Regions from separate parts of the Flavobacterium sp. B114r genome, predicted to be linked through region 2. Evidence: riboswitches for the same ligand, from Rfam matches in the RefSeq annotation. Region 2 holds a riboswitch; the other holds the start of a gene.
What was found. Region 2 has a riboswitch for S-adenosylmethionine ahead of QLQ94_RS07590 (alpha/beta fold hydrolase). Riboswitches for the same ligand answer to the same signal wherever they lie in the genome.

Region 1 (11,184 bases), 1.9 Mb from region 2:
CAAACTAGATCCAATTGAAGCTTTGCATTTTGAATAATGCTGAAAATTCTTATATTTGTTGTTTTGAATAAGCTCATTGAGAGTAAAGAAATAACACATAAAAACATAGATTTTTTTCTATTTTGAATAAAGATCAAAATAAGCAAATATTTGCTTCACATTGCTATGTGGTAATATTGAAAGTGAAACGGTCTTTTACAGGATTCTAAAAGCTATGTTTCTATGTGTTAAAATGATTACCAACAACAATTTGTATTTCTTTATTAAAAAAAGGGAATAAGAATATTTAATAATATAAAACAATAATTTTGAGTACAACAGAATTTTTTACCCGACTTATAATCGCTTTATTCGCAGGCTTAATTATAGGTTTTGAGAGACAATGGCATCATAAAGAAGCCGGATTAAAAACCAATATGCTGGTAGCAACAGGAGCAGCTACTTTTGTATTATTGTCTATAAAAGTTGCCGCAACAGAACCCAATATAGATGTTACACGTATTACGGCCCAAGTAGTTATGGGAGTTGGTTTTCTGGGAGCGGGAGTTATTTTTAGAGAAGGACCCAATGTACACGGCCTAAATTCTGCCGCCACAATATGGTGCAGTGCCGCAATTGGCTGTATTGCTGCATCAGGTTATTTTATTGAAGCTTTGATTTGTACTTTTTTAGTAACAACTGTGAATACTGTTTTAGAACCTGTAGATAAATGGTTGAGAAATAGGAAGTAGAGAATGGAGAATAGAATAAAGATTATAGAATAAAGATTATAGAATAAAGATTATAGAATAAAGATTATAGAATAAAGATTATAGAATAAAGAGGAAAGAATAAAGAGGAAAGAATAAAGAGGATAGAATAAAGATTATAGAATAAAGAGGATAGTTTTATCTGGTAGGTGTTTTGTTACCAATATGTAAATCCTGAGGGATTATCTCTTATTGGTAATGTTTACGGAAGCACTTTTTAAGACAAACAAGTATTTGGTAAAATTTTTAAAATTATTTCCCCTTAAAAAGCTTCTCCAATACGGAAATAAAGTCCCCAATCTCCTTTTCCTACTGCGGCATCTAATCCTATATTGAATTTTTCGGTTTTAAAAGCCCTGTAGCGATATCCTACACCAGCTCCGGGATATAAACCCCAGTTAAAACTTGATGTGTCAGAACCGTAAATTGTCGCTACTCCTGCAAATCCAACCAATCCCATTTTTTTATTAAAATTATATCGGTATTCGCCTTGTATCGCCATAAGTCCGTCGCCACGATATTTCCCTTCAGAATATCCCCTGATATCTTCATTACCAATCGTAACCTGTTGTTCGAAAGCAATATTTCCTAAGCCAAATTTACCTGAAAATCTTGCGGCCAGTACATCTGTTCCGTGTCGCATTGGGAAATACGTATTGTACTCAGAAAGAATTTTATTGGCATTCACATCATTGCCAAACCATTCCGGATACGTAAGCCATCGCAGCTTTATTTTATCACCTTTGGTAGGATAATAAACAGCATCACGGGTATCATACATCAAATTAAATTGCAGGCCATTTGTGTGAGTCACAGAAGAGGGTTTTATGTCATCTTCATATTTTGTGTCATAATGCGCATACGCATAACCAATACCGGCGTATAAGGATTTTATAACCTTACGCTGCAGGATAAAGTTTACCATCGACGCTTTAGTTCCATAATCGTAAAAATCAGGTACGTCGATATCATCTACATAAAATTGTGCGTTTTGATTGCCTGTTGCGAAAAAAAGTTGTGCCCTCCAGCTATCTTCCTTAATGTACCATTTATTAAAAGAGGCAATAAAATAAGATTTGTTGGTACTATAAACGGCAGAAATACCGGATAACGATTTAGGCGAAATTGTATCTGCTTTGTTCACCTTGTACATCATCATTGGGATCGCACCAAACATAAATTCCAGAGTTCTGTTGTAATTAAGGTAAGGCATTATATTGAAATCAATATTTTTGACCTTTGGTTTAGGTGTCGTTGCTGTGCTATCAGCCAATTTTGTTTGAGACCATGCCAGAGAACAGCATAAGAATAGAAATATAAAAAATGAATTTTTCTGCATTGTGGATTTATTTTTAAGTTATGCATTATAAACCGGTAAATGTATTCTCAGAATGTATGTCAAAAAATAATACTGCTATGGTAAATTTTTTTAATGTATTGCTTTTACGCGATGCATTTTTTTAGGGTATGCCTTAAAAAAGTAAATAAAAAACAGGATTTCTTTCGCTTTCTCTATTTGTATAATTACATTTTGTAGTACTTAAAGAAAAAAAAAAATTTGTTAATATGACAAAAGGGTAGAAGTGCATAACAAGAAAAGCAGTTTTTAATATCGTTTTATTTCTTCTTTAGACGACTTTTAGATATGGCTTTATTAAGAAATAACGTGGTATTACCGGATGAAATTATTAGCGAAAAGTAAATTTTTGTAATCTTTTTTTTGCTTTGAATTCAGCTTTTAAAAATTAAATAAAAAAATATATAAAGCTACAAAAGTATGTATCTGTAAAAAAAAATAACGTATTGTAGTGTTGTAATGTTTTGATTTTGTGTGTTTTATTTGTTTTTTAAGAGCATTTATTTTTAACTGTATAAAGGGAGATTGCAACTAATTTTACTGCTTATTAAGTTCTGTTTTCTAAAAAATAAATTTAAACTCTACTAATTATATAGAATTTATATATATATTTGCAGAGTAGAAAAAATCTACGTGAACTTATCCAGAAAGACTGAGGGATTAGGCCCGATGATGTCTTAGCAACCTGTTACTCAATAAGGTGCTAAATCCTTCCGCTGCGGTGGACAGATAAGAAAGATTTCTTTAGAAAATCTGAGTAAGATCATTATTATTAAAGTCATTTATTTTTTAGAATGAAAACGCAACTAATATTACACGCCCAATCAGAACAACCTGAATTTTCGAAAGAGGAGAACCATGTCCACGTTTTCCGAATGCAATACACTTAGCTTTTAATTAACCAATCTCCTGTTTTTTATCAATAAAATGATAGGCCATTCTAAGAGTGGTCCGGGAATTTCTATGTCCAATTTTTAATTAACCCAACCAAAATGAAAAAAATCTTACTCAGCTTAATTTTTTTGTTTAGCATACTTCCCAGTGTGTTACACGCACAGGACCGAACGATCAGTGGTACCGTCAGAGGTTCTGATACCGGAGAACCGTTACCCGGAGTTACAATCATTGCCACAGAAAGTGGTAAATCTACTATTAGTGACGGAAACGGAAAATTTTCTCTTTCGATAACGCCACAAGACAATACAGTTTCTATCAATTATGTTGGTTATGAAACACTCGAAAAAAGAGCCGGTTCATCCTTTAGCAACATTCGGCTTAATCCCTCTAATACTGCTTTAAAAGAAGTTTTAGTCGTAGGTTACGGAACTCAAAGTAAAAAAGAATTTACAGGATCAGCCGCAAGAATAACCTCGAAAACAATTAAGGACATTCCCGTGCAAAGTTTTGAGCAGGCACTTATTGGTAAAGCTTCCGGAGTAAATGTTTCTACGCCAAGTGGGGTATTAAACGATCCTCCGGTAATTAGAATTCGAGGGGTAAATTCAATTTCGTTAAGTACTTCTCCATTAATTGTTATTGACGGGATACCGGTTAATTCCGGTGATGTTTCTACAACAAATTCAGTAGCCAATAATCCGTTATCCGATATTAATCCATCAGATATTGAATCGATAGATATTTTGAAAGATGCAGCGTCTACCTCAATTTATGGCTCACGTGCAGCTGGTGGAGTAATCTTAGTAACTACTAAAAAAGGAAAAGCAGGAAAAGCTAAAGTAAATTATGATGCCTGGGTAGGGATTACAAGAGCCACCAGATTACCTGACCTTTTAAACAATACACAATACGAAGACATTAAAAATGAAGCCGTACTGAATAGCAAAATATTAAGCGGAAATGAAAATAATCCTGCTGTAGCCTCAGCACTTTTCTTTCCGTCTTTCAACGCAGATGGTACACGTGTCAATACAAAATGGAAGGATCAGGTATATCGCGACGCGGTTTCTCAAAATCATAACCTAAGTATTTCCGGCGGAACAGACAAAACAAGGTATTTTTTCTCTACCAATTATTCTAAACAGGAAGGAATTACAAAAGATAATGAGTTCGAAAGAAAAGGAGCAAGGTTTAATATCGATCACGATGTAAACAGCTGGTTGAAACTGGGAGGAAATCTATCGTATAACAATACTTTCAATCAGGCTCAAAATACAGGATCATTAAGCAGCAGCGGTTTGTTATTGATTGGTGCAGCACGTCTTGCATTGGTATTGCCTCCAAACGTTGCAGCTTATAATGCTGATGGTTCTTATAATTTAAGTTCGACAGGAACTGCAAGTTCGGGAAATAACTTATTTACCAATACATTATGGCATCCCGGCGCCTTGTTTGAAAACAGTAAATATACCAGTTCAAACGATCATATGGTAGGGAATATTCATGCTACGATTACCTTTTTCGACGGATTTAAATTCGACAGTAATTACGGAATCGACAGATTAAGAGCCGAGAATATTACCTATTTAAGTCCTAATCTTGGATCTTCTGCATTTTCTACAGGTGGTTCTGCAACTAATATTGCTGCACTAAGAAACAATTACAATTTTACCAACAGTTTTACTTTCGACAGGCGTTTTGGAGCCAAACATCACATTGCAGCATTGGCAGGATATGATGTTCAGAAATATGAAAACTCTTCGTGGGGAGCCAATCAAACCAACGTTTCTGATCCTTTCTTTGAATACTATCAGGGAACATGGGGAACAATCAGGTCTTCCGGAAACAGCTTGTCAGAAAGACTTTTTCTTTCCTCTTTTTTTAGATTATCGTATGATTATGGTGGAAAATATTTCATTACAGGAAATTTCAGAAAAGACGGAAATTCAGCTTTAGGTTTAAATAATAAATACGGAAATTTTGGAGGTATCTCTGCCGGATGGTCCATAAGTGAAGAATCTTTTTTTAAAGACAGTCAAATTACAGATTATGTAAGTTCACTTAAACTAAAAGGAAGCTGGGGAAGAGTAGGTAACGGAAACCTTTCATCAGCGTATGCTTCACAAAATCTTTACGGCGCATCCATTTATGGATCAGCATCGACCTGGGCAATTTCTCAGGCAGGAAATGAGAATCTGGGTTGGGAAACCAGCGATCAGACCAACATTGGACTTGAAGCAGGATTTTTTAAAGACAGATTGCAATTTACCGCTGATTATTTCAATAATAATGTAAACGGATTGATCTTAAGTACTCCTCAATCACCTTCAAAAGGAATTCCCGGAGACGCCATTCTTTCTAACGTTGGATCAATGTACAACAGAGGAATCGAACTTGGACTTACCGCGACAATTGCAAATACGGAAGATTTTCAATGGAAAGCGTCCTTCAATTACACACACGTAAAGAATGAAGTTACAGCACTTGCCGAAGGAAACACAGACATTATTGGTTACACGCAGGTAACTACAGAAGCCAATAATATTACCAGAGTAGGATATTCTGCCGGAAGTCTTTACGGAGCAGTAAGCGGAGGCGTAAATCCGGACAACGGGCGCAGAATTTTCATCAATAAAAATGGAGAAAAAGTACAATACAGTGCCGCAGTGCCATCAGGGCAAAGCAACTGGACGTATTTAGACGGAAGAACTGCGGCGGCCATTACAGTTGCAGATTATCAAGTTTTGGGTAATGCATTACCGGTTTGGTACGGAGGTTTAACAAATGTATTTCAATACAAAGCATTTGACTTTACGGTTGGTTTCACGTATTCAGGAGGTAATAAAGTAATGAATAATACCAGAGGAACACTTTTAGACCAGCGTTTTTACAACAACTCTACGGATGTTCTGAACCGTTGGACAACTCCGGGGCAGGTAACTGATATTCCTAAATTAGTTTATAACGACGTTATTTCGAATGGTTCAAGTGGTTTTGCAATTTCTGAGAATGCCGAAAAAGCAGATTTCTTAAGATTACAGCAATTGGCGGTTGGTTTTTCACTTCCCAAAAAAATCCTTGAAAAAGCACAATTATCTTCTATCAGGGTTTATGCGCAGGCAACCAATCTTTTCCTGATTACTTCTTATACGGGATCAGATCCGGAAACCTCCTCAAACGGAGCATCAACAACTTCTATGGGAGTCGAGAAAAATTCTGTAGGGCAGGGAAGAACGTTCACATTTGGTCTTAACGTCGGGTTTTAATCATTAATAAAAAACAAAATGAAAACATATTTTAAATTATATAAAAAACTAGTTGTTGCCTTATTACTGCTTTCAGGGATTGCTTTTACTTCTTGTGAAAATAACGAAGACCTGAACATAGCACCGGAAACAACCGTTTCTGATAAGGATATTTTTAAAACTCCGGCAAGAATTGAAGGTTTGGTAAACGGAATTTATAAAGCTTTTAAAGGCGCCAGTTTATACGGAGGACGTTTCCTTTTGTATCAGGATCAGCGCGGAGAAGATTTTATCAATATTACAGCCAACAACTTTACAGGATACGAAAGCTGGAATAACTCATACAGTTCAGGTTCAAATGATATTAATAACCTTTGGGGATCAGCTTATTCAGCAATTAATAATGCTAATATTTTGATTGAAGGACTGGCGATAAACCAAGGTGTAATTACAGAAGAAAAAGCAAAGCAATACATTGGCGAGGCCAAATTGGTTCGTGCGCTTTCTTATTACAGTCTGATCATCAGCTACGGACAGCCTTATAATAAAGATGCCGGAGCCTCAAAAGGAGTTCCGCTTCGTTTAAAAGCAGAAACAGGAGCAGCCAATAATAATCTCGCAAGAAGTTCTGTTGCAGAAATTTACAAGCAGATATTGAAAGACTTAGATGAAGCTGAAGCTGCATTGCCGCAAAGTTATGCAACGGCAGATCTTAATACCACCAGAGCACACGTAAGTACCGCAATTGCCCTAAAAACAAGAGTATATCTGACCATGAACAACTGGACAAAAGTAATTGAAGAAGCTGTAAAATTAGCCCCTCAGGCACAAGCACCATTTTCTACTACTGCAAGTGATGTAAAACACACTTTACAGCCGGATATTACGGTTTTATTTTCTTCGAATTATGCAACGGTCGAATCTATTTTCAGTATTCCGATGAGTTCTTTAGATTCCTATACAGGGCAATCTTCCATCGCTTACATCTACAATACCAATTTAGAGTATTATCTAAATCCAACAGGTATTTTGGGAGATGCGCAATGGAGAACAACTGATAAACGCCGCGACTTAACCAGAACAGTTTCAGGAAAACAATATTTTAAAAAGTACGCAAAACCATCGCCATTCCTGGATTATATTCCAGTAATTAGATATTCTGAAGTATTATTGAATTACGCCGAAGCTGCTGCAAAAACCGGAAACCTGGCCCTTTCGGCTAATCTCCTTAAAGGGGTTCACCAGCGTTCAGATGCTTCGTATGCTTTTGCTCCCACAGTACTTTCAGATCCAAACCAGTTAATTGATGCCATCTTGAAAGAACGAAGAATCGAATTATTGGGAGAAGGTTTCCGTGGACCGGATTTGCTAAGAAATCTGCAGACACTTCCTGCCAAAGGCGACAGTAAATTACAAACTCCCGCAGTAACACCTTCTGATGCTAATTATATATTTCCGCCGGCAAATACAGAGTTGGCAACCAATAAATTATATTAAAAAAATCATTCATAATAATCAACCGTGGGCTTTGTCAAAGTTCAAAACCAAGAGTGTAAGGAACTTTTGTAAAAAACTATTATTTTTATTTTCTGTATTTATAAATCTATCAGAAAATGCAAATCAGAACAGAAGTAAAAGAAATATTAAATTATATTTCAGAAGATCAACTTGATTTTTTTGCTCAGCAAACTATGGTTGACTGGAATGCTAAAAAACTAAAAGGCAAGGAATTATTTAAACTTTGTGTTTTTGGAGTCTTAAATGAAAATAGAGCCAGCTCTAGAGTATTTGAGAATTTTTATGAGAATCATTTTTTTTGTAAATATGCTCAAATTCCCAAAGATAAAAGTGTAAGTCACAGCAGTATTGCAGAGAGAATAGGAAAAATAAACGTTGAGTATTTCGAAAAACTTTATCAGCACACCGTTACTGTTTTTCAGGATAAACTCAATGATAAAGATAAGATCAAATTAAGTTTGTATGATTCCACAATTACAAGCTTATCTGCTTCTTTGTTAAGTTTCGGGATGCGAAATGGGCAGAAAAACAAAAAAGGAGAACAGGGCAAAAATAGTATAAAATTTACAATTGGTTTTAATGAATTGCCCTTTAATGTAAAGTTTCACAAGGATCAAAAAATGATTAGTGAAGATTTGGCTTTGGGCAATATTCTAGAAGAGCACATAGCCAACAAAAAAGATATTGCCGTTTTTGATCGTGGAATGAAGAATAGAAAAACAATGGTTGATCTCTCTACTGATGATAAATATTTTGTAACCCGAATTTATAAATCATCTAAATATGAAGTAGAGAAAGGCAGTAAGGTCACTCCATTGGATTTTGAAAATGATATTCTTAAATTAACAAAACATAGCAGGGTTTATCTTTACTCGAATCAAAAAAAGACTAAAATAGTTTTTAGATTAGTGGAAGGGATATTAAAATCTGATGGAGAGAAGATCTTGTTTTTAAGCAATTTGCCAGAAGAAGAATTTACGGCAGATCAAATAGCAGAAATTTATAAAAAGCGTTGGGACATTGAGCGTTTCTTTAGATTTATAAAGCAAGAAATGAATTTTAAGCACTATTTTTCAAGACAGTGGAATGGAATTCAGGTAATGATATATATTATTTTAATTGCATCAATCTTGCTCTTGAGTTATATAAAACTAAATGAATTAAAAGGATATAAGATCCCCAAAATTTCATTTTGTAATCAATTACAAAATGAAATCATTCAACAAATAGTAATACATTGTGGTGGGGATCCTGCTAAAATAGAGACATTCAATGCATAAAATAAAGTTCCTTACACTCTTGGTTCAAAACTTTGACAAAGTTTTACTTAAACTCAAATAAAATGAAAAAAATACTATTATTTCTTACGCTTTGCCTTGGAGCAACAGCGACTCAGGCGCAAGAAGCCAATGTGCAGCTAAAAGGAACAGTTGTAGATACTGTCGCCCAATATGTTTACTTGCAGAAATTCCATAACAAGATGTTTACCACTATAGACTCAGTAAAAGTGGTTAATGGAAATTTTAGTTTTAAAACAAAAGTAAAACTTCCTGAATTGTACGGATTAAGCGTTAATACAGCGAATACCCCACTTTATATATTCCTTGAAAAAGCACCGATCACCGTAAAATTGAGTCCTGCCAAATATTACAGCAATTCAGTTGTATCAGGCTCCGCATCTCAGGATTTGTTCGATGTGTACAAGAAAACACAAAATGTTGATATAAGTAAATTTATCACAGAACATCCCAGCTCTATAGTTTCAGCTTATGTATTATATAGAAACTGGTCGTACCGATTGACTCCGGAGCAAATTTTACAGAATATTGCACTATTAGATAAAAGTCAGCAAAATTCTACTTACGTAAAAGAATTAAAGGAATTGGTAACCGTGCTAAACGGATTACAAGTCGGAAAAAAAGCACCGGATTTTACGTCTAAAGATCCTGATGGAAAATCAGTTCGTTTTTCAGAAAATCTAAAAGGATATACGTTAGTTGATTTTTGGGCTTCGTGGTGTGCGCCATGCCGAAAAGAAAACCCGAATATCGTAGCAGCCTATAAAGAATATCACGATAAAGGATTTAACATCATCGGAATCTCTCTGGATAAAAAGAAAGAAAACTGGATCAAAGGGATTAAAGACGATCACTTAGACTGGTTACAAGTTTCAGAATTAATTTACTGGAATAGCGAAATCGCCAAATTATATGGCGTGAGAGCCATTCCTGCAAACTATTTAGTAGATTCTAAAGGAATAATCGTAGCCAGAAATCTTCGTGGAGAAGAATTACAATCGACTCTTAAATCACTTTTGAATCAGAATAATTAGTTTGGGAGAGTGGAAAGTGGAAAAGAATATAGAGTATAGAGCAAAGAGTATAGAGGGAAAGGATTGTTCATAAAGTAACCGTACAGTTTGTCATCCCGAGGAACGAGGGATCACACGAGAAACTCAGCAAAGGAAAGAACAAATCTTTGTTGATTAGAGAGTGTGATTTGCTTCGCCTGTTCGCTATCGCTTGAGTCTCCTCCGTCGAAATGACAAAAACACAATCTTGTCATCCCGAGGAACGAGGGATCACACTAGAAACTCCACAAAGAAAAGAACAAATCTTTGTCGATCAGCGAGTGTGATTTCTCCTCCGTCGAAATGACAAAAACACAATCTTGTCATCCCGAGGAACGAGGGATCACACGAGAAACTCCACAAAGAAAGGAACAAGTCTTTGTCGATCAGCGAGTGTGATTTGCTTCGCCTGTTCTCTATCGCTTGAGTCTCCTCCGTCGAAATGACAAACATAGCTTGGTAGTTTTTCACAAATAGCGATGTGGCTTTAAATAAAAGCCTTTACAAACAAAGAAAAGCTATGTTTCTATGTGTTAAAATAATTATGCGGAAAATATTAAAATACAAAACAGTCATAGTCTCTATTTCAAAATAAATACAAAACAACAAGAAAAATGAAAACGAAATTATTTTTTTCAGCTGCTGTGTTACTAGCTATTTCAGCGAATGCACAAGTCAAAGGCGGCTTTAAGGGGCAAGATCCTATTACGGCGGTTTCGACCGTAACATGTCCGGTTGAGAAACAATGGAAAGGAGTTTTTGATAAAACGGGTGATGAGGTTTTTTTCGGAAATGATTTTACCGGAGCGCGATTAAACGGAGTAGTCAAAATTGATGATACAACGTTCAGCGTTTTGATTACGCCTGAAAATACGCCCATTAACGGAAGTCCTTGGTATGCTTTTAAAGTTTGGTCTAAAACTAATAAGGAAATTAAAATAAGATTTGATTATCCGCCCAATGTAAAACATCGCTATAATGCGAAAATCAGCGGAGATGGAAAAAAATGGATCGCTTCTGAAAACGGAACTTTTGTAAAAACAGAAAAAGATTCTAATTATGTTTTAA
Region 2 (11,184 bases):
TAATAATAATCTTGAATCAACAAAATTTGCCGGAATTCCTTTTTCTATTAAAATTGCGGTCAATAATTTAGCCGAAAGCAATTCTCCTTTTGACAAAATCTGATCTTTGATTTTATTGCTGTAATCTCCAATTAAGCTTACGCCTTCAAAAAGTTTTTCTAAAATATTAAATTCTTCAGAAAAATCTACCTGAGGATAATCTGAAATCTGATAGGTTTTGAAATTTTCAAATAATGGTTTGTAATTACCATTTTTAGCGGCAAGCTTCAAAATATAATCTAACTCATCGGTAGCTTTTCCTCGGGCCGAAACGACAACTGCAATTTGTTCTCCTTGATTTACTTTATCAGAAATGATTGAAACTACTTTATTAAGTCCTTCTCCGTTTGATAACGATTTACCTCCAAATTTTAATATTTTCATTTTATTTTTCTATTGTTTCTGCCTTAAAAATATCGGCAAGTAAATGATCTAATTGTTTGTACTCGATTAAAAAAGCGTCATGTCCGTGTACCGAATCTATTTCGCTGTAAAAGACATTGTTTTTGAACTTTTTTAATTCATTATAAGTTTCGCGATTTTCTTTTGGTGTAAAAAACAAATCTGAGTTGATTCCTATAATATGAATCGCTGCATTTGTTCTGGACAATAAAGTCTCGAAATCTTGACTATGTCTGGTAATATCTATGGTTTTAAGCAATTGGTTCATCAGTTTATATGATGCCAATTGATATCTCTTTTGTAATTTTTGTCCGTGATGCGCCAACCAGCTTTCGATATTAAAAATGAGCTGCTCGTTGTTGATTGTACGTTGAAATTTTTCTTTGAATGATTCAGGAGAGCGATAACACAACATGGCATGGATTCTGGCATCTTCTATAGGTTTTGAAGAATTGTTGAGTATTTGCTCTTGTAAGTAACAATTAGCGATCATCCAGTCTGTCGATTTCCAGTCTGTTGCAATTGGAATCAAGTTTTGAGTAATGTTGGGTTCTAATGCAAGAATTTCCCAGGCAATTCCTCCACCAACAGAACCGCCAATAATTGTGTGTAATTGTGCGATATCTAAGGATTCTAATCCTTTTATAAAAATTCGGGCAATATCTCTTGTCGTGAAGTCCTGATAGTTTTCTACTATAAACGAATCGTTTCCGTTTCCGGGAACGTCGAATGCCAATATGGTATATCTCTGGGTATCGATTGTTTTTTCGTCGCCAATCAGGTCATTCCACCAGCCATTTTTACCTGTAACCTCAGAATTTCCGGTCAATGCATGATTGACCAAAACTATAGGCGCGCTATACAATGGCAAACCAGAAAGGGTAAAGCTTAATGGTAATGAATGATATGATGCACCACTTTCTGTGATGAAATCGTGAATTATGATGGGACTTGGTATATTTTCCAATTTCAAATCTTTTTATTATTGATTTGTATGTGGAAATATTAGAAAGAAAGTACTAGAGTGAAACTAGAAAAATTCTTGTTGTTATCTTTCCACGTTTGGGCGTGGTAGAATGCAGCACCTTCTTCGAATTAACGAAGGGTTGCTAAGGATTCATCGGGTCTAATCCCTCGTCCTTTCTTTATAACATTTCAATACGTTTTTGAACTTAAAGGTGCAAATTAACTACTAATTTCTTAAACAAACAAATTTTATCGAAACTGATTCTGCAATTTCTTAAAGATAATTCAAACACAAACTCTTGTACGCAAAAAATTACCGAACTATCAGCCCAGTAAATTTAAGCAGGTATTCCCCTATTTTATGATACTTTTTGATTTAGATAAAAAGTGTTTCATTTTCTTTTGAATACATCAAAAACAATAATGAGTTTGGCTCTTTTTTCTCCGCTGTTTTATCTGCCTCAGTAATTCCGAATCTCGGGTGTACTAATTCATTTGTTGGCGGTGGCGGATTGTTTCTTTTTGCTCTTAAGTTTTTCAATGTAGAAAAAGTCTTTGTTAAGTAGTTTAATGTGCTCATGATATTTAAGTTTACGTTAGTTTATGTTTTATAATCTTTATTATTTGTTTAATTTTTTGTTATGGCAACCAAATGGAATAAAAAAACCCTTTTGGATTTGAATACCAAAAGGGTTTAAGTTTTTTACAACTTATATATACTTTTAGTATCAACAGACGCATACACAAATACGTGCGACGTTAAACATCTTGTTCATCTGTAGGGATTTATTCATCTGTGATTTACTTGCTATTTGAAAAAATTCTTGCATTTTTTTATTTTATTTAACTTCTCGAAACTATTGACTGTTTTTACTTTTATCCTTGTTTTTTTTTAATTAAATAAGAAATAAAGTCATTCAACATTTGTTCCAATCGACATAACAATTCTTCAGAATTGAAAATTTACTTTTGGTAGTTTTGAGGTATTACAAATGTGCGAATATTTTTTCAATTACGCAAGTGAGGATCAGCAAATTAATCTTAAAAAACGTTAAAAATTACCTTTTTAACGTTAAAAAACATCTTACAAATTTAAGATTTAAAAAAATTAACGTAAAAACCTACAAAAAAATATCTAATAATTTTCCTGTTTCATTATATCAAAGAACAACTAACTACTATTAAAACCACTTACGACCAAACTGCTTCTTTATTTTTAATTTTTTCTGCTACTTTCAAAATGTCAGTTATTATCCCTCTTGAAATAGCTTGTTTACATGCCGAAGCGCTTTGAATTGCTATTGGAACATCTGCGTATGATTGTGTGTAAATTTCGAAAATGGTATCTGATCCTTTTAACTGACCAATTGCTGATGTAACCGGTTCTGAAACCAATTTGACTTCCAGCGTGTTTTTCTCGACATCAAATTCTCCCACATATCTTAATACGTGATTGTCTTTTTGGGTTATTTTTGCAATTTTAAATGATTTGTCGATTGCATCTTTGTTCAGTATTCCGTTTTTCTCCAGATGTTCTTCTGTAATAAGAGAGTTGATTTTAATATCCGAAAGATCAAAATCCTTTCCTATTTCCCTGGTCAGAATCAATAGTTTTCTTGCTGTATCATTTCCGGATAAATCTTCCTTAAAAGTAGAACGCATTAATCCGAGTAAACTGGCATCTTTTAGAAGTGACGAAAAAGTAGCTTCTTCATTTGCAAATCTATTAAATACGTAACTTAGATTATCAGAGAAAACACCTCGTATTTTGGTGATTTTCTCTCCGGAATAATACAAATCTCTTAAGGTTTGCAAAACCGGAAATCCTGTATCTACTGATGTCTCGTACAAAAACTCTTTGTCGTATTTTTTAAGATTTACCCTAATTTCTTTATATAAATCAATAGGTAATGTATTGGCTTTTTTATTTACCGCTACAATATTAAATCCGTTTTCGATCAGGGTATTATAATGATGAATTAGCTCGTCGCTTGCCGTTGCATCAACTGCAATTAGATTTTCAAATTCATTTTCTTTGGCAAATTCAATAATATCCTGCACTTTAAACGGAACTGCCAATTCTAAAAAATTGGTTTCCCAAGCATATCCTACGCCTTCTTTCTCGAAAAAAGCTACTGTTGAATTTGTGATTATCGGAAAATGAAAGTCGACATTTTTACTTTCAAGAAAAAACTCCTGACTTTCGATGATTTGATTGATCAAAGTACTTCCGATATTTCCAATTCCAAAAAGGATGATATTTATTTTAAGCTTTGACATAATTTTTAATTTATTGGGGGGTTAATTAAACCATATAAGTGATATAAGTTCATTTTAATTATCAACGTATAATCGTCATCCAATGTTAAACGCACTGCTGTGCGTCTCTACTAATGTGCGCCTCTACTAAAATGAACTCCTATCACTTATATGGTGAAAAAACTTTTATATGGAATGCTTTTTATAAAAAATCACCTCTAGCAGAACTCACGCTACTAAAGGCAATTTTTCAAACAAAAAACAAAAAAACCTAATTTTTATTAACGCTGTATTGCGATTGGACCACGCTTGCGAATGCAGCCTTCAAATCAGCTATTAAATCTTCGATATCTTCTATCCCGACAGAAAGTCGCACCAGATCTTTAGAAACTCCTGTTTCTAGTTGGTCTGCATCTGACAATTGTTGGTGCGTTGTGCTTGCCGGATGAATAATTAATGATTTTGTATCACCAATATTCGCCAAAAGCGAGAATAACTTCGTGCTATCAACCACTTTTTTAGCAGCATCAAAACCACCTTTTAGTCCAAAAGTAATTACACCGCTTTGACCTTTTGGTAAATATTGCTGTGCTAAATCATAATATTTATTAGTTTTTAGACCTGGATAATTTACCCAGACTACCTCATCTTGTTTTTCTAACCAAGAGGCTAAAGCCAAAGCATTTTCGCTATGTTTCTGGATTCTAATTGGTAATGTTTCTAATCCCTGAATAATCTGAAAAGCATTAAAAGGACTTAAAGCTGCGCCAAAATCACGCAAACCTTCGATTCTTGCTTTTGCTATGAAAGCTGCATTTCCTAGAGCTTCATGATATACTAATCCGTGATATCCTGCAGAAGGTTCTGTAAATTCAGGAAATTTTCCGTTAGACCAGTCAAATTTTCCAGCGTCAATAATAGCACCTCCTAATGAAGTTCCGTTTCCTGAAATATATTTGGTCAAGGAATGAATTACGATATCTGCTCCATATTCAATTGGGTTCAATAAATAAGGTGTAGCAACCGTATTGTCTACAATAAAAGGAACTTTGAAGTTTTTGGCTTCTGCCGAAATTCCTTTTAAGTCTAATACATCTAATTTTGGATTCCCTAAAGATTCTACAAAAAAGGCTCTTGTATTTTCTTTAGCAGCTTTTGTAAAGTTTTCCGGTTGAGACGGATCTACAAACGTGGTTGTAATCCCTAAACGAGGTAAAGTTACATTTAGTAAATTATAAGTTCCTCCGTATAAGCTGTTTGAAGCTACAATGTGATCACCCGCTTTTAATAAAGTCAATAAAGCTGTAGAAATTGCTGATGCTCCTGATGCAGTAACAACAGCTCCAATTCCGCCTTCAAGCGCTGCAAGTCGTTGTTCAAGAATGTCGTTTGTTGGATTATTTAATCTCGTATAGATAAATCCGGCTTCGGCAAGACCAAATAAATTAGCAGCGTGATCTGAATCGTTAAAAACATATGACGATGTCTGATAAATTGGCACTGCTCTGGTTCCTGCATTTTTAGTAACATCGTGTCCTGCGTGTAATGCGTTGGTGGCGAATTTTTTTGTACTCATGATTTCTTAGTTTTTTAATGTTGTTAATTCGTTTATATTTTTTTATAAAAATGTTTCTAAGTTATACAAAAAGATTTTCATCTTCATGCAATTAGTTTTGAAAGAGGAATGAATTTGATTTAAACAAAAAACTCTTCTCCTTCTTCTTCAAGATCATACATGTGAAACAATAAGGATTTTTGACTTTTTATAAGTTGCTCTGCATTTATCCTTATAACCTCTCTGGTTATGTCTTCTGATTTATTGTTGTTTTTCTGAGAATCGTTTCTTAATAAATATTCTATTGCTATTGAATTTAATGTTTTCATGATTTTTGATTTAAAAGTGTTGAAATAAAAAAAGCCCTTTCGGATGGCTACCAAAAGGGCTTATAGTTCTAACTATAACAAAGATTTACTCTTTCACTTTTGGCAACAGCGATTTTGGATGCACATTTGCATCATCTCACAACATATCATCATATTATTCGCTATTGTTTTCATTATCATTTTATTTAAATTAATTCTCTTTTTTAAACTCGACTAATTTGATAGAGTAAATATAGAAACTATTTTTAGATCTACCAAATCAAAAAAGAACATTTAACATTATTTTTTTATTAGCCTGCAAATACAGGGAATATCTTAAAAATATTAGCCCACGGATTGTACTGGTTTAAACCGGTTTACGCGGATTTTTTTATTTTTCTCTCCTGACTAAAAAATTTAGCACGCGGATTGAACAGATTTAAACTGATGAATACGGATTATTTTTTTTATTCTCCTTTATCTACTTCTAAAATTAGCCGCTCCCGATAGCTATCGGGATAAAAGATTAAAAGGATTAAAAAATCTGTGCAAATCCGTTTGATCCGTACAATCCGTGGGCAAATCTTTTACTTTTAGAATTTGAAACTTAATCTGGCAAAACCAAATCTTCCGTTTAATCCAAATTGTGATACTGCTCTTGAATAAGCAAACTGATTTGCATTGGTTAAATCTGTACTTGGTGCAGGAGACAATGTTGGGGTTGTATTGGTAAATGCAGGAGTTGCAGGATTATTTCTATCCGGATAAACGTCTCCTATATTATTAAATCCAAGTGTGAATCTGAACTTTTCGTTGATTTGATATCCGAAAGATAAATCTGTAACTATTTTTGAACTGTATTCAGGATGTTCGTAAACTGAAGATGATCCGTCTAAATTTACATCTGTTGCTCCCGGATCAGTAACTTTTCCAAAATAACTGTTTCTTAAATAAATATCCAGTTTTTTAATATTGAAAGTGGTCATTAAATTTGCTTTCAATTTAGGAATTGCTTCTTCTAAATAAATTCTGCTTGATTCCGGGAAAAACGAATATACATAAGGATCTCCACCTGCATCAATAATAGATTGAGGTACATTTAGCTTACCTACTCTTTTTGTAGTGTTATAACTTAATGCAAAATCGTTTCTGATGGTAAAATCCTGGATTACATTGTATTTTTGAGAAATTACCACATCTATACCTTTTGTTTCAGAATCAATTCCGTTGGTCCAGAACGAAGCTCTTTCTACTCCTTTTAAATCAAATGCTTGTTGAAACAATGTCAATGCATCTTTTTGTTGTGGCGTTGTTGCCGCATTTATCTGCGCATCTGTTGGCCTTGCATATTGCCCTGTTAACACAACTCGATCATTGATTCTTGTAAAATACGCATCTGTTGCAATGGTAATATTTGCTGCAGGAATTTTGAATGTAAATCCTGTACTGATGCTTTTAGATTTTTCAGGTTTCAGACTTTCAACTCCTATACTTTTTGCTGCCTGAGAATCATTTGTAAAATAACCTACCTGATAAGGTGAACCATTTATGAACTGGGTTGAACTCGCTTCAAAATATTTTTGCTGTAATGATGGTGCTCTAAATCCTGTTTGTCCGGAAATTCTCCAATTGATATTATCGTTTAATTTTAAAAGAGAGGCTAGTTTAAAGATCACCGTACTTCCAAAATCAGAATAATTTTCATAACGGACTGCTCCGTTCAAAAGCCAGTTTTTCGTCGCATTTAATTCTAAATCAATATAAGCAGCGCCACTTTTTCTGTCTTTTTCTTTAGCATCTGTTGGTTGAAACCCGGAAAAACCCTGTGCTCCTGCTCCACGTTTGTTTCCAAAAAAGTCTGTAACAATTAATGGTGAATTACTTGGCAGAATTCCTGAAACCAAATTTCCGTTTATATCATATAATCCATAAGAAGCTTCTTCTCCTGCTTTAATTTGATAGTTTTCATATCTGAATTCTCCACCAAAAGCAACGTTTAGTCCTTCTAAAACATCTAACTTTTTACTGAAATCAAGATTGGTTGTACTTTGTAAAAATGAAACTTTTCCGGCATCAAAACTTGTAGCCGAATTAGCTCCTAAAGTAGCATTAATAGTATTGTTCACATCATATTGAAAAGAGTTTGTTCCCAGGTTTGTACTAAGATCAGTATCAAAACCAAATAATTCTGTTGTTACTCCAACTGCAGAAGATGCATCTAAAATATTAGATTGTATTTCTGGCAGGAATCCGTTTTGATACACTTGCGTAAAAGTTCCTGAACCATTAGGAAGTCTGTTGAATGCATACGATTTACCATTTCTATACGAAACTCCACCAAAAGAGTACAAAGATGTAATATCACTTATAGGATATTTAGCGTTATAGTACAATTGTCCTGAAGCCAATTCTGACTGACCTACACTCATATTATAATCGCTTCTTTCCTGACCTCTATAAGCAATCTCGTTATTGGTTACATCAAAGTTCAAAGCTGTCTGCATTTGGGCTAGTGTTCCGGCAGATGAAATTGCAGTTTGCTGTGCCGGTGTAAAATAACCTACCTGCGGTGCATATTGCTTTAATGAAGTAAGAATTTGTGCTGAGTTTGGCGTGTTATTGATATTACTAAACAATGAATTAATAGCTACACCATTTTGGGCTGCTCTATTCTCTACAGCATTGTAAGCATTAAAAATACCATTATTTCTAATTCCCGCTCTGCTTGTTGCTTGTCTGGTTACGGCACTTCCGGTAACATTCAGGAAACTTCCTGCTTTACCTAATGATGTACCGTAGTTTAAATCTACTTGTAAATTCTGTCCATCAGATCCGCCTTTAAAATTATTAGACCCTGAAGATAAATTCGATCCATATTGAATACCTCCCGAAATAAAATTAGCATCTTTTTTTAATACAATATTGATAACTCCCGCGATGGCGTCTGAACCATATTGAGCTGCTGCACCATCACGCAATACTTCGATTCTTTCGATAGCGAATGATGGAATTGCATTTAAATCTGTTCCAACAGATCCTCTTCCCGGAGATCCGTTAATATTTACTAATGCACTTGAATGTCTTCTTTTTCCGTTTACCAAAATCAAAACCTGATCCGGTCCTAAACCTCTTAATTGTGCCGGATCGACGTGATCTGTAGCATCTGCTGTAGAAGTTGCGTTACTGGTAAAAGAAGGCGCAACATAATTTAAGATCTGAGTAACACTTGTTTGCGGCGAACCTTTTGTAATCTCTGAGATATTAAAAACATCTACAGGAACAGGAACATCAGTTTTTACCCGGTTTTTACTTCTGGATCCTACTATCGTTATTTCAGACAGTTCATTGTTCTTTAAAGTATCTTGCTCTTTTTTATTATTCTGAGCATAGATTCCAGAAAATGTTAAAAGACCCAATGCTAATAGTACATTTTTTTTCATTTGGTTTTCTTTGATTAATTACTATTTAAAGTTAAGAAGTTATTTACAATTTGGTACTTTTTGAAATAAAAAAAAGCCCCTGCAGTTGGCAGAGGCTCTATATGTATTTTTGAAATAAAACTACAATATCGTCTCTGCGGAAGGCTCCGGCATCTTACAAGACATATTGCAAACTGTTAATTTCATCTTTTCTATTATTTTGATGGGGCAAATTTGCAAACTATTTTTTAATCGACCAAACAAAAACAGAAATAATTTCTATTACCCTATCAAAATAGTATGTTATGTTAAATTTCTACTTATAAAATCAAAAAAATCAAAACTTTAATTTGCAAATCAAAATGGTTTTATACCTTTGCACCCTAATACAGAGGAAAAATTTGAACTGATTGCAACCTCTTCATAATGAAATGGTTCGTTATGAATACTGAAAGTTTTTAATTTCGGTAGTAAAAAATGCTAAAGCAGACATTCTCCTTTAGCCCTTTTTAGCAATTTTTTTCCTCACTTAATTTTAATTTAATAAATTATTATGGCTTATTTATTTACGTCAGAATCTGTTAGTGAAGGGCATCCAGACAAAGTTGCAGATCAAATTTCGGATGCATTAATTGATAACTTTTTGGCATTTGATGCTGACTCAAAAGTAGCTTGTGAAACTCTTGTTACTACAGGTCAGGTAATTTTAGCTGGTGAAGTAAAATCGAATACCTATCTTGATGTTCAGCAAATTGCTCGTGACGTAATCCGTAAAATTGGATATACTAAGAGTGAATATATGTTTGAAGCAAATTCTTGTGGGATTCTTTCTGCAATTCATGAGCAATCTGCAGATATTAATCAAGGTGTTGACAGAGCTAAGCCAGAGGAGCAAGGTGCAGGAGACCAGGGAATGATGTTTGGTTACGCAACTAACGAGACTGAAAACTACATGCCATTGGCACTTGATTTATCTCATAGTTTATTGCAGGAATTAGCAATCTTAAGACGTGAGAATAAAGAAATCACTTATTTACGTCCTGATGCAAAATCGCAGGTAACTTTAGAATATAGCGACGATAACAAACCAACTCGTATTGATGCGATTGTAATCTCGACTCAACACGATGATTTTGATGAAGAAGCTACAATGCTGGCTAAAATCAAAAAAGATATTATCGAAATCCTGATTCCAAGAATCATTGCTAAAAATCCAAGTCACGCGCATTTATTCAATGACAAGATCAACTATCATATTAACCCAACAGGAAAATTCGTTATTGGAGGACCTCACGGAGATACTGGTTTAACAGGAAGAAAAATCATTGTGGATACTTACGGTGGAAAAGGTGCTCACGGTGGTGGTGCATTCTCTGGAAAAGATCCAAGTAAAGTAGACAGAAGTGCTGCTTATGCTACACGTCATATCGCTAAAAATTTAGTTGCAGCTGGTGTTGCTGACGAGATTTTAGTACAGGTTTCTTACGCAATTGGAGTTGCTCAACCAATGGGAATCTTCATTGATACTTACGGAACTTCTAAAGTAAACTTGACTAATGGTGAAATTGCTAAAAAAGTAGAAGCTATCTTTGATATGCGTCCTTACTTTATTGAGCAACGTTTGAAATTAAGAAATCCTATTTATAGCGAAACTGCTGCTTATGGACATATGGGACGTACGCCGGAAGTGGTAACTAAAACTTTTTCTGCTCCGGGAGGAAATGTAAAAACTGTTACTGTTGAGTTATTTACATGGGAAAAACTTGATTTCGTAGACAAAGTAAAAGCTGAATTTGGATTGTAAATATAGATTATTAGACTAACTTAGATTGTTAGATTTTTTGACAAACTAGTTACTCTTAAACATAAAAAAGAGGCTGTCTATTTATTTGGACAGCCTCTTTTATTTAGTAGATTTTGCAATATTCTGTGTGTTTATTTGAACACGGATGAAACGGATTTACTTCGTAAAGACGCGGATAAAAACGGATTTTATTTATATCCTGCTTAAAGTAGAAAATAAAGAAAGAAAAAAATCTGTTTTTATCTGCGTTTTCGCGGTAGCGAATCCGTTTCATCCGCGTCTAAATTTCAATCCAAATATAATATAATCTGTAAATCCTTTATCGCTCTAATTGTACATTTGGTAATGTTTTAGGACGATTGGCATCGTTAGATAAAATCCAGCCTGTACGGTAGATCCATTCAGTCATTTTATGCAATTTTACGAAATCAA

Region 1: it holds a riboswitch for S-adenosylmethionine, as region 2 does, so the genes downstream of both, QLQ94_RS15500 (SusC/RagA family TonB-linked outer membrane protein) here and QLQ94_RS07590 (alpha/beta fold hydrolase) in region 2, are expected to answer to the same signal.

What each region holds. Positions count from the first base shown of each region.
Region 1 is NZ_CP124858.1:3,633,268-3,644,451, forward strand. It holds gene QLQ94_RS15485 (ABC transporter permease) at 1-37, shown strand, start outside; gene QLQ94_RS15490 (MgtC/SapB family protein) at 309-731, shown strand; gene QLQ94_RS15495 (BamA/TamA family outer membrane protein) at 1,012-2,088, opposite strand; SAM riboswitch class I at 2,743-2,842, shown strand; gene QLQ94_RS15500 (SusC/RagA family TonB-linked outer membrane protein) at 3,099-6,269, shown strand; gene QLQ94_RS15505 (RagB/SusD family nutrient uptake outer membrane protein) at 6,288-7,745, shown strand; gene QLQ94_RS15510 (IS4 family transposase) at 7,862-9,046, shown strand; gene QLQ94_RS15515 (redoxin domain-containing protein) at 9,109-10,098, shown strand; gene QLQ94_RS15520 (M14 family metallopeptidase) at 10,731-11,184, shown strand, end outside.
Region 2 is NZ_CP124858.1:1,706,290-1,717,473, reverse strand. It holds gene thrA (bifunctional aspartate kinase/homoserine dehydrogenase I) at 1-423, opposite strand, end outside; gene QLQ94_RS07590 (alpha/beta fold hydrolase) at 425-1,408, opposite strand; SAM riboswitch class I at 1,487-1,595, opposite strand; gene QLQ94_RS07585 (hypothetical protein) at 1,784-1,987, opposite strand; gene QLQ94_RS07580 (homoserine dehydrogenase family protein) at 2,599-3,687, opposite strand; gene QLQ94_RS07575 (O-acetylhomoserine aminocarboxypropyltransferase/cysteine synthase family protein) at 3,938-5,242, opposite strand; gene QLQ94_RS07570 (hypothetical protein) at 5,362-5,550, opposite strand; gene QLQ94_RS07565 (TonB-dependent receptor plug domain-containing protein) at 6,123-8,969, opposite strand; gene metK (methionine adenosyltransferase) at 9,502-10,752, shown strand; gene QLQ94_RS07555 (M28 family metallopeptidase) at 11,072-11,184, opposite strand, start outside.